One region of the Marinobacterium maritimum genome, then DNA from elsewhere that is predicted to be linked to it. Evidence: predicted binding sites of a transcription regulator. Region 1 holds the regulator's gene; the other holds the start of a gene.
The links. Region 1 encodes PhoB, which activates phosphate uptake and scavenging genes when phosphate is short. Its sites were predicted from a motif close to TGTCATANNNNTGTCANA; they were not measured.
Positions count from the first base shown of each region.

Region 2: a site for PhoB is predicted at 1,781-1,798, ahead of phnG (phosphonate C-P lyase system protein PhnG). Genes of this name have one in related genera too.

Region 1 covers NZ_BAAAET010000003.1:689,713-694,361, reverse strand. Annotated here, with positions in the region: gene cysZ (sulfate transporter CysZ) at 1-744, shown strand, start outside; gene phoR (phosphate regulon sensor histidine kinase PhoR) at 716-2,029, opposite strand; gene phoB (phosphate regulon transcriptional regulator PhoB) at 2,079-2,774, opposite strand; gene ubiA (4-hydroxybenzoate octaprenyltransferase) at 2,898-3,773, opposite strand; gene ABD013_RS14245 (chorismate--pyruvate lyase family protein) at 3,802-4,344, opposite strand; gene phoU (phosphate signaling complex protein PhoU) at 4,578-4,649, opposite strand, start outside.
Region 2 covers NZ_BAAAET010000002.1:419,071-423,719, reverse strand. Annotated here, with positions in the region: gene ABD013_RS08380 (IlvD/Edd family dehydratase) at 1-1,643, shown strand, start outside; gene phnG (phosphonate C-P lyase system protein PhnG) at 1,993-2,463, shown strand; gene phnH (phosphonate C-P lyase system protein PhnH) at 2,463-3,089, shown strand; gene ABD013_RS08365 (carbon-phosphorus lyase complex subunit) at 3,089-4,213, shown strand; gene ABD013_RS08360 (alpha-D-ribose 1-methylphosphonate 5-phosphate C-P-lyase PhnJ) at 4,210-4,649, shown strand, end outside.

The DNA of each region.
Region 1 (4,649 bases):
GCCGGCTATCTGCTGCGTGGTGCCGCCATGCTGCCGCAACCCGGTATCCGGCATTTCGTACTGGTGCCGCTGCTGGTCAATGTGTTGCTGTTTATCGGCGCCATCTGGCTATTGGTAGGCCAGTTCAGTGTCTGGGTCGACTACTGGTTGAGCTTTCTGCCGAGCTGGGCCGATTTTCTCTACTGGCTGTTCTGGCCGGTGTTCGCCTTGCTGGTGCTGGTGGCGGTCTACTACGGCTTCTCGATTGTCGCCAACCTGATCGCGGCACCGTTCAACGGTTTCCTGGCGGAAAAGGTGGAGAAGCAGCTGCGCGGCGCGCCGGTGACCGATGAAGGCTGGGCCGAAGTGGTGAAGATGATTCCGCGGGCACTGCAGCGTGAACTGCACAAGCTGGCCTATTATCTGCCGCGCTTTCTGCTGTTGCTGGTGATCACTTTTATCCCGCTGGTGACCCCATTCGCGCCGCTGCTCTGGTTCCTGTTCGGCGCCTGGATGATGTCGATCCAGTATTGCGACTATCCGATGGATAACAATAAGGTCAGCTTTCACCAGATGAAACAACTGATGAAAGCGCGCCGCGTGACGTCTATCGGTTTTGGTGGTCTGGTGCAGCTCGGTATGCTGGTGCCGGTGGTCAACCTGATCCTGATGCCGGCAGCAGTGGTGGGTGCCACCATTTTCTGGGTCGAGGAGTATGCCAGCGAGGCGCGGGAGGTTAGCCCGCGTCGGAGCCCACAGCCCTGATCGGCACCACCATGTCGGGCGGGAAGTGGCAGGTGAAGGTGCTGCCCTTGCCCGGCTTGCTGTCGATACTCAGGTGGGCGCTGTGGCGTACCAGTACATGCTTGACGATGGCGAGGCCAAGGCCGGTGCCGCCACTGGCGGAGGAGCGGCTCTCGTCGATGCGGTAGAAGCGCTCGGTCAGGCGCGGAATATGCATCGCCTCGATGCCGATACCGTCGTCGCTGACCGAGAAGTGGCCGCCCTTGTGGTCCACCCACCAGCGCAGACTGATGGTGCCGTTGTCCGGGGTATAGCGTACGGCGTTGAATACCAGGTTGGAGAAGGCGCTCTGCAGTTCGGTGGCCTGACCGAGCAGGTCGTATTCGCTGTCCACGTCCAGCTGGAATGAGTGGCCACGGCCGCTGGCCAGGGCTACGGCATCCTGATGCATGTGCTGAATCAGGTCCTGGATCAGGATCGGGTGCTCGTCGCTGATATGCTGGCTGGCTTCCAGCCGAGACAGCAGCAACAGATCGGTGACCAGGCCTTCCATGCGACGGGCCTGCTGCTGCATCTGTTCCATGCCGCGCTGCAACGGGCGAGGCAGCTCCTGATCGAGAAAGGTCTCCAGATAGCCGCGGATCACCGTCAATGGGGTGCGCAGTTCGTGGGAGGCGTTGGCCACAAAGTCCTGGCGGGTCTGCTCCAGCCGCAGCAGACGGGTGATGTCGCGGGCCACCAGCAGGCGGTCGCCTTCACCGAACTTGCTGATCTGGTACTGCAGTTGCAGGTCGCTGTTGACCGGTGACGGCAGCTCCAGCGGCTCCTGATAGTGTCCCTTGCGGAAGTAGCGCACGAAGCGAGGGTCGCGCATCAGGTTGATCAGCGGCTTGCCGCGGTCGGAGATGGCCTTCAGGCCCAGCAAACGGTCGGCGGAGCGGTTCCACCATTCCAGGTTGTTCTGACTGTCGATGATGACGATGGCATCGCTGAGTGCGGCCGAAGACTGCTGAAAGCGGGAGATGATGCCACGCAGATACTGTTCACGGGAGCGGCTGCGCTTCTGCATCCGGGACAGCTCGTCGAACAGGTCGCCCCAGGCGCCGTCCGCTTCGGGTGGCTCGGAACCATCCTCGCGCTGCAGCCAGTCATTGAGCCGATTGAACTGGCGCACCTGCTTCAGGCTCCAGGCCAGTAAACCCAAGCTCAACCCCAGCATGGGGTAGCTGAACAGGGTGCCAACCAGCAGGCCGGCGCCGGCCAGGGCCAGCAGGCTGATAATCAGGGCGTGTCGTGATACATGCATCGAATAGGCTCCATCCTGGGGTCGATCATGCCGGTGGGGGCCGGCGGACTCAGGCGACCTGAGCCGAGAAGCGGTAGCCGGTGCCGCGCACGGTCTGAACCAGGTAGTCGTGACGCTCGCCCAGTGCCTTGCGCAGACGGCGGATGTGCACGTCGACAGTGCGCTCCTCGACATAGACATTACCGCCCCAGACCATGTCCAGCAGCTGGCTGCGCGAGTAGGCGCGGTCGGGGTGGGTCATGAAGAACTGCAGCAGACGGAACTCGGTAGGACCCAAATCGACCGGCTGGCCATCGGCCGTCACTCGGTGGGAGACCGGGTCCAGGGTCAGGCCATCGACGCTAACCGGTTCCTCGACACCCTTGGGCGTGGTGCGGCGCAATACGGCTTTCAGGCGAGCGACCAGCTCACGGGGCGAGAACGGCTTGGTGATGTAGTCATCGACGCCGGTCTCCAGTCCCTTGATCTTGTTATCCTCTTCCGTCTTGGCGGTGAGCATGATGATCGGAATATCCGCGGTCACCTCTTCCTTGCGCAGGCGACGGGCGAACTCGATGCCGCTGGTGCCGGGCATCATCCAGTCCAGCAGGACCATATCGGGCTTGTTGTCCACGATCTGGGCATGGGCGTCCTGGGCGTTATCGGCTTCGCTGCATTCGTAGCCGGCCATTTCCAGCGCAACGGCGATCATCTCGCGGATCGGTGCTTCATCGTCGACGATCAGCACACGTTTGGATGCAGACATCGTTCTCTGCCTCATCTACAGGAATTATCGGAGGCCACTATTACAAGACGTTTCCGTTACACTAATATGACACAGATGCTGGTAATGCGATATCCGCCTGGAAAGCTCATTTTTTTCAGATGGTTACAGGCTGGTGTAGTCCAGTATTATGCCGCCCAGTACGACCAGTTCGGCGTAGTGGTTGTTGAGGAAGGCGCGAAAACAGGGCATCCGCTCGCGATGACGGATCAGCCACTGCTGATAGATGAAAAAGCCCACTGAGGCGGCCAGCCCCAGGTGATACCAGAGCCCCAGCTGCTCCAGCTGTCCCACCCAGATCAGCAGGCCCAAAGCGGCCAGTTGCAACAGCCCGATAATCAGTTTGTCCTGGTGGCCAAAGAGCACGGCGGTGGACTTGACGCCGATCTTGAGGTCGTCGTCGCGATCCACCATGGCGTACTGGGTGTCATAGGCCACGGTCCAGAGCAGCTTGGCGGCATAGAGCAACCAGGCGGTGAGCGGGATCTGTTCCTGAATGGCGGTGAAGGCCATCGGAATGGCCCAGCCAAAGGCGGCACCCAGCACCAGCTGCGGCAGGTGAGTGTAGCGCTTCATGAACGGGTAGACGAACGCCAGCGCCAGACCGCCGAACGACATCAGGATGGTCATCGTATTGGTCAGCAGCACCAGCAGGAAGGCGACCAGCATCAGGCCGACAAACAGTCCTATCGCCTCGCGTTCGGTGACCCGGCCGGAGGGCAGGGGGCGCTGGTGGGTACGTTTGACGTGGCCATCGATATGGCGGTCGGCATAGTCGTTGATCACGCAGCCGGCGGAGCGGGTCAGGAACACCCCCAGAGAGAAGATCAGCAGCAGCTCCAGCGAGGGCAGGCCTTCAGCGGCGATCCACAGCGCCCAAAGCGTGGGCCAGAGCAGCAGATAGGTGCCGATCGGCTTGTCGGCGCGCATCAGGTGGACGTAGGCCAGCAGGCGCTCCTTCAGTGGGCGTGGGGCTGAAATCTGCAATGGGTGACTCCTGCACTGGGGATCAGAGCGGATATTGTACGTGCTCCATGGCGGGGAGAAAAACCTCACACACCAGCAGCGGCTTGTCATGCAAACGGAACACCGAGCGTCGTGCCCAGTAACGGCAACCAGCTTCGTCTTGCAGGCAGCTGGCCATCAGCGGGCTGCGGCTCAGGCTGGGGTCGCTGAACATCAGCGAGCCCAGCGAGCGGTTGCCGAGCAGCCTCAGACGGCGCTCGCGACCGGTCAGGGTGCTGGCAGGCAGCACCGAGCGGGCATAAACCCAGGGCGTGCCCTGTCGGCCGAGCAGCTCCACTTCGCGGATCAGCGCCAGCTGGCGCGGCGGCATGCCCAGTGCCCGCGCTTCATCGGGGGTGGGGGCGTGCCAGCGCTGGGACAGCACACGCACGGCAAATTCGCCGCGGGCTGCACGGGTCAGGCGTTGGGTCAGGGAGCCGCTGTCCTGCAACCAGGGGCGCCAGTGACGGGGTGCCCGGTGCGCACCCTCGGCGAGGGTCCAGCGTTTCAGGTTGAGCGGATTGAGAAGGGCACTGCGGGCTGACACGTACGAGTTTCCGTCAGTTCGAAAGTGCCAGAGTGTACCACCTTGAGTCGTTTACTGCCCGGTGGCGAAGAGGTTTGGCTGGGGCAGGGCAGAGTTCCTGTGACCAGGCCGGGAATATCGCCCACAGAGTGGATGCCTGCAGTAAGACCTCAGAGCCAGGTCCATACAGAAAGACTCCCTCAGGTGGCAACACCGGGGGGAGTCGATGGGCGCTGTCTGTGCGAAGGTGAGGGTTATTCCTCGCCGCTTTCGTCGTCCTGCAGGCTGCCTTCGGCTTCTTCCTGAACCGTCTGCTTGATCTGCTT
Region 2 (4,649 bases), on a different contig from region 1:
TGCAGGCGGGTTACGGCCGTGAAGAGTTCGAAGGCAAGCCGGTCATCGGCATCATCAACACCTGGAGCGACATGAACCCCTGCCACGCCCATTTGAAAGAGCGTGCCGAAGCGGTCAAGCGTGGCGTCTGGCAAGCCGGAGGCTTCCCGGTCGAACTGCCCGCCATGTCGCTGGGGGAAGGGTACGTTAAGCCCTCCTCCATGCTGTATCGCAACTTCCTGGCGATGGAAACCGAGGAGCTGCTGCGCTGCCACCCGATCGATGGCGCGATTCTGCTCGGCGGCTGTGACAAGACCACTCCAGGCTTGCTGCTGGGCGCAATCAGCATGAACCTGCCCACCATCTACTGCCCGGCCGGTTTCACCATGGGGGCGACCTTCCGCGGGGAACGTTTCGGCAGTGGTACCGGTGCCTTCCGCTGGGCGCCGGAACTGATCGCCGGCAAGCTTTCCCCGCAGGAGTGGCAAACCGTAGAGCAGAAGATCTGGAGTTCACCCGGCACCTGTAATGTCATGGGCACCGCCTCCACCATGACCGCGCTTGCCGAGGTGCTGGGCCTGTCCCTTCCGGGCGCCTCGTCGGTACCGGCCATGGATTCCCGTGGCCATCAGCTGGCGGCTGCCGCCGGGCGTCGCGTGGTCGAGATGGTGTGGGATGACCTCAAGCCCAGCGATATCCTGACCAACCAGTCGTTCACCAATGCGGCCAAGACCTGTGTCGCACTGGGCGGGTCCACCAATGCCACCATTCACCTCATCGCCCTGGCACGCCGTGCCGGCGCCAGCTTCACGCTGGAGGACTTTGACGCCATCGGCAAGCAAGTACCGGTACTGGCCAACGTGCAGCCTTCCGGTGAATACATCATGCCGGAGTTTGCCGATGCCGGGGGCTTGCCTGCCATGCTCAGCAACATGACGGCACTGCTGGATCTGGACTGCCTGACGGTTACCGGTCAGACACTGGGCGAGAACATTGAGGGTGCCCGGGTGGAAAACGACGATATCATCCGCTCACTCGACAACCCTGTGGCCACCGAGGCATTGGCCGTGCTGAAAGGCAACCTGGCGCCCAATGGGTGTGTGATTAAACCCAGTGCTTCAGACCCGGCTCTACAGAAACATCGCGGCAAGGCCGTGGTATTTGAGAATGCCAATGATCTGGCTGCACGTATTCATTCGCCTGATCTGGAGGTGGATCCCTCCAGCGTGCTGATCCTGCGTAATGTCGGCCCCAAGGGCGGGCCGGGCATGGCCGAGAACGGCATGCTGCCGATTCCGAAAAAGATGGTTGAGCAGGGCGTACGTGACATGGTACGTATCAGTGACGCGCGGATGAGCGGAACCAGTTTTGGCACCTGTGTACTGCATGTGAGCCCTGAGGCTTATATCGGCGGCCCCCTGGCGCTGGTGCAGAACGGTGACGAGATCGAGATCAATATCCCCGAGCGCAGCATCACCCTGCATGTGGATGAAGCGGAACTGGATCAGCGCCGTCAGGCCTGGGCCCCCCCTGCACCGCACTTCAAGCGTGGCTGGGGGCTGCTGTTCAACGATAACGTCAGCCAGGCCCATGAAGGCTGCGACTTCGAGATCCTGTCCAGTCGCGAGCCCAACCCTGAACCGGCGATTCACGGCAAGATCTAAGGTACCCGGGTTTTCTAACGCCCGGACTCAACGCTCGCTAAAGCGGCACTGCCATCAGTGCCGCTAATCCACAGTCACCCTTTTCCTTCGACTGTTGCCCGCCCGTGGCCCGGCTTATCGCCGCTCTAACAGAGCCATGTGGCAGGAATATGTCAGCCCAGCCGCAATAAAAATCTTTCCAGCTCCTGCCAGCACAGGCCCTGAGCGCCAGACAGCATCTGCTCAGGCTCGACAGGTCGACATTAGTATTTCTCGGTCATCGATACAGAAACCCTCCATTTTTTCCGCCCCCTTCCCTCAGCAGAATAGCGCCATCGAAACGATTCAACACCACCAAATGGATAGCACCATGTCTGTTGAGCAACAGCAGGAATCCCCTGAAACCCGTGCCCGCCAGCACTGGATGGGCATACTGGCCAAATCGACCGTCGAGGCGTTGCAGCAGCGCTGGCAGACGCTGTCGCTGGAACCCGAATACCAGTTTATCCGCAAGCCGGAAACCGGTCTGACCATGCTGCGCGGCCGTGTCGGCGGCAGTGGCCAGCCGTTCAACCTGGGCGAGATGACCCTGACTCGCTGTGCCGTACGCCTGGCCAGCGGCACTCTTGGCGTCAGCTATGTCACCGGCCGCAACAGCCAGCATGCGATCACCGCCGCCCTGGCCGATGCCCTGCTGCAGGAAGAGCGCACTCAGTCGCTGCTGCAGCGTGAGCTGATCGCGCCCCTGCAGGCTGAGCTGGATGCCGAGCGCCAGCAGCGTGCGGCCCGGGCCAACAGCACCCGTGTGGATTTCTTTACCCTGGTACGAGGAGAAGACTGATGGCTGTCAGCAGCAACGAACTGATCGCCGGCTTCGCCGATCCGGTACAGGCATCCCAGCAGGTGTTCCGCGCCGCGCTCAAGGCGATGAGCGAACCGGGCACGCTGATGCAGATTGATTATGTAGAGCAGGCGCCCAAGGGGCTGGATCTGTCCACCTGGCAGCTGGCCCTGAGCCTGCTCGACCCCGACACCCCGGTCTGGCTCAGCCCTGCGCTGGCCAGCAGCGATGCGGTGATCAGCAATTTGCGTTTCCACTGTCAGTGTCCACTGGTGGATAACCCCTCTGATGCTGACTTTGCCATCGCCCTGCACAGTGAATTGCCGCTGCTGGCCGAACTGAACTGGGGCACGGCGGAATACCCGGACCGTTCCACCACGCTGATGGTACAGGTGCCGGCGTTAAGCGAGGAGGCACACTGGACCCTGAGCGGCCCTGGTATCGAGCACACCCGCACACTGCGCATTGCCGGCCTGAGCGAGCCCTTCCGCAGTGATCTGATCCGCAGCCGCCAGCGCTTCCCGCTGGGTATCGACACCTTCTGGTGCTGCGACAACCGACTGACCGCGCTGCCACGCACCACTTCTATACAGCCCTGCGCCAACCAACAACAGGAGACCTGCTGATGTATGTAGCCGTAAAGGGCGGTGAGAAGGCGATCGATAACGCCCATGCCCTGATGCGCACTCAGCGCCGTGGCGACAGCGCCATTGCCGAACTGAGTATTGACCAGATTCGTCAGCAGCTGCCGCTGGCCGTAGACCGGGTGATGAACGAAGGCTCGGTCTACGATCCCGAACTGGCGGCACTGGCGCTGAAACAGGCCAGCGGCGATGCGGTAGAAGCGATCTTCCTGCTGCGCGCCTACCGCACCACCCTGCCCCGCTTCGGTTACAGCGAGCCGCTGGATACCGAACAGATGCAGATCGAACGCCGCATCTCCGGCACCTTCAAGGACCTGCCGGGCGGCCAGATCCTGGGCTCTACCTATGACTACACCCACCGCCTGCTGGATTTCAGTCTGCTGGCGGCGGGCGAAGCGGAAGTCGCTCCGGAAGAAGCCAATGCCCTGTCTGAAGCACTGGCCGCCGGCAACAGCTGCCCGCGCGTGCTGGAGCTGCTCAACAAGGAAGGCCTGATCGAACAGAGCCGTGAAGCAGGCCAGGACGACCAGACGCCCCGCGACCTGACCCGCGAACCGGTCAACTACCCGGCCGAGCGCGCCGTGCGCCTGCAGAACCTGATCCGCGGTGACGAGGGCTTCCTGCTGTCCCTGAGCTACGCCTCCATGCGCGGCTACGGTGACAGCCACCCCTTCTCCGGTGAGATGCGCACCGGTCACGTCAGCGTCGAGCTGGTGCCCGAGGAACTGGGCTTCCCGATCGAGGTGGGCGAAGTGCTGCTGACCGAGAGCGAAATGGTCAACCAGTTCCACGGCTCCAAGGACCTGCCGCCGCAGTTCACCCGCGGCTACGGTATCGCCTTTGGCCGTGCCGAACGCAAGGCGATGTCGGTAGCGCTGGTGGAACGCGCCCTGCGCGCCGAGGAGCTGGGCGAGGAAGTGCTCTACCCGACCCAGGATCAGGAGTTCGTGCTGTCGCACACCGACTGTGTCTCCGCCAACGGCTTCGTATCGCACCTGAAGCTGCCGCACTACGTCGACTTCCAGTCCGAGCTGGAGATGATCCGCCGCCTGCGCAAGGGGCAGGGGCAAGGCACGCAAACCAACGCACAGGAGGCCGACGCATGAGCACCGCTACCGGCTACAACTTTGCCTATCTGGACGAGCAGTCCAAGCGCATGATCCGTCGCGCCATCCTCAAGGGCGTGGCCATTCCCGGCTACCAGGTGCCGTTCGGTGGCCGCGAGATGCCGCTGCCCCACGGCTGGGGCACCGGCGGCATGCAGGTGACCGCCAGCGTGATCGGTGAGGCCGACAAGCTGAAGGTAATCGATCAGGGCGCCGACGACACCACCAACGCGGTCAGCATCCGTCGTTTCTTCGCTCACACCGCAGGCGTGGAGACCACCGAGCAGACCGCCGAAGCGACGCTGATCCAGACCCGCCACCGCATCCCGGAACGCCCGCTGCAGGCGGATCAGATCCTGATCTACCAGGTGCCTATCCCCGAGCCGCTGCGCTTTATCGAGCCGCGCGAGAGCGAAACCCGCAAGATGCATGCGCT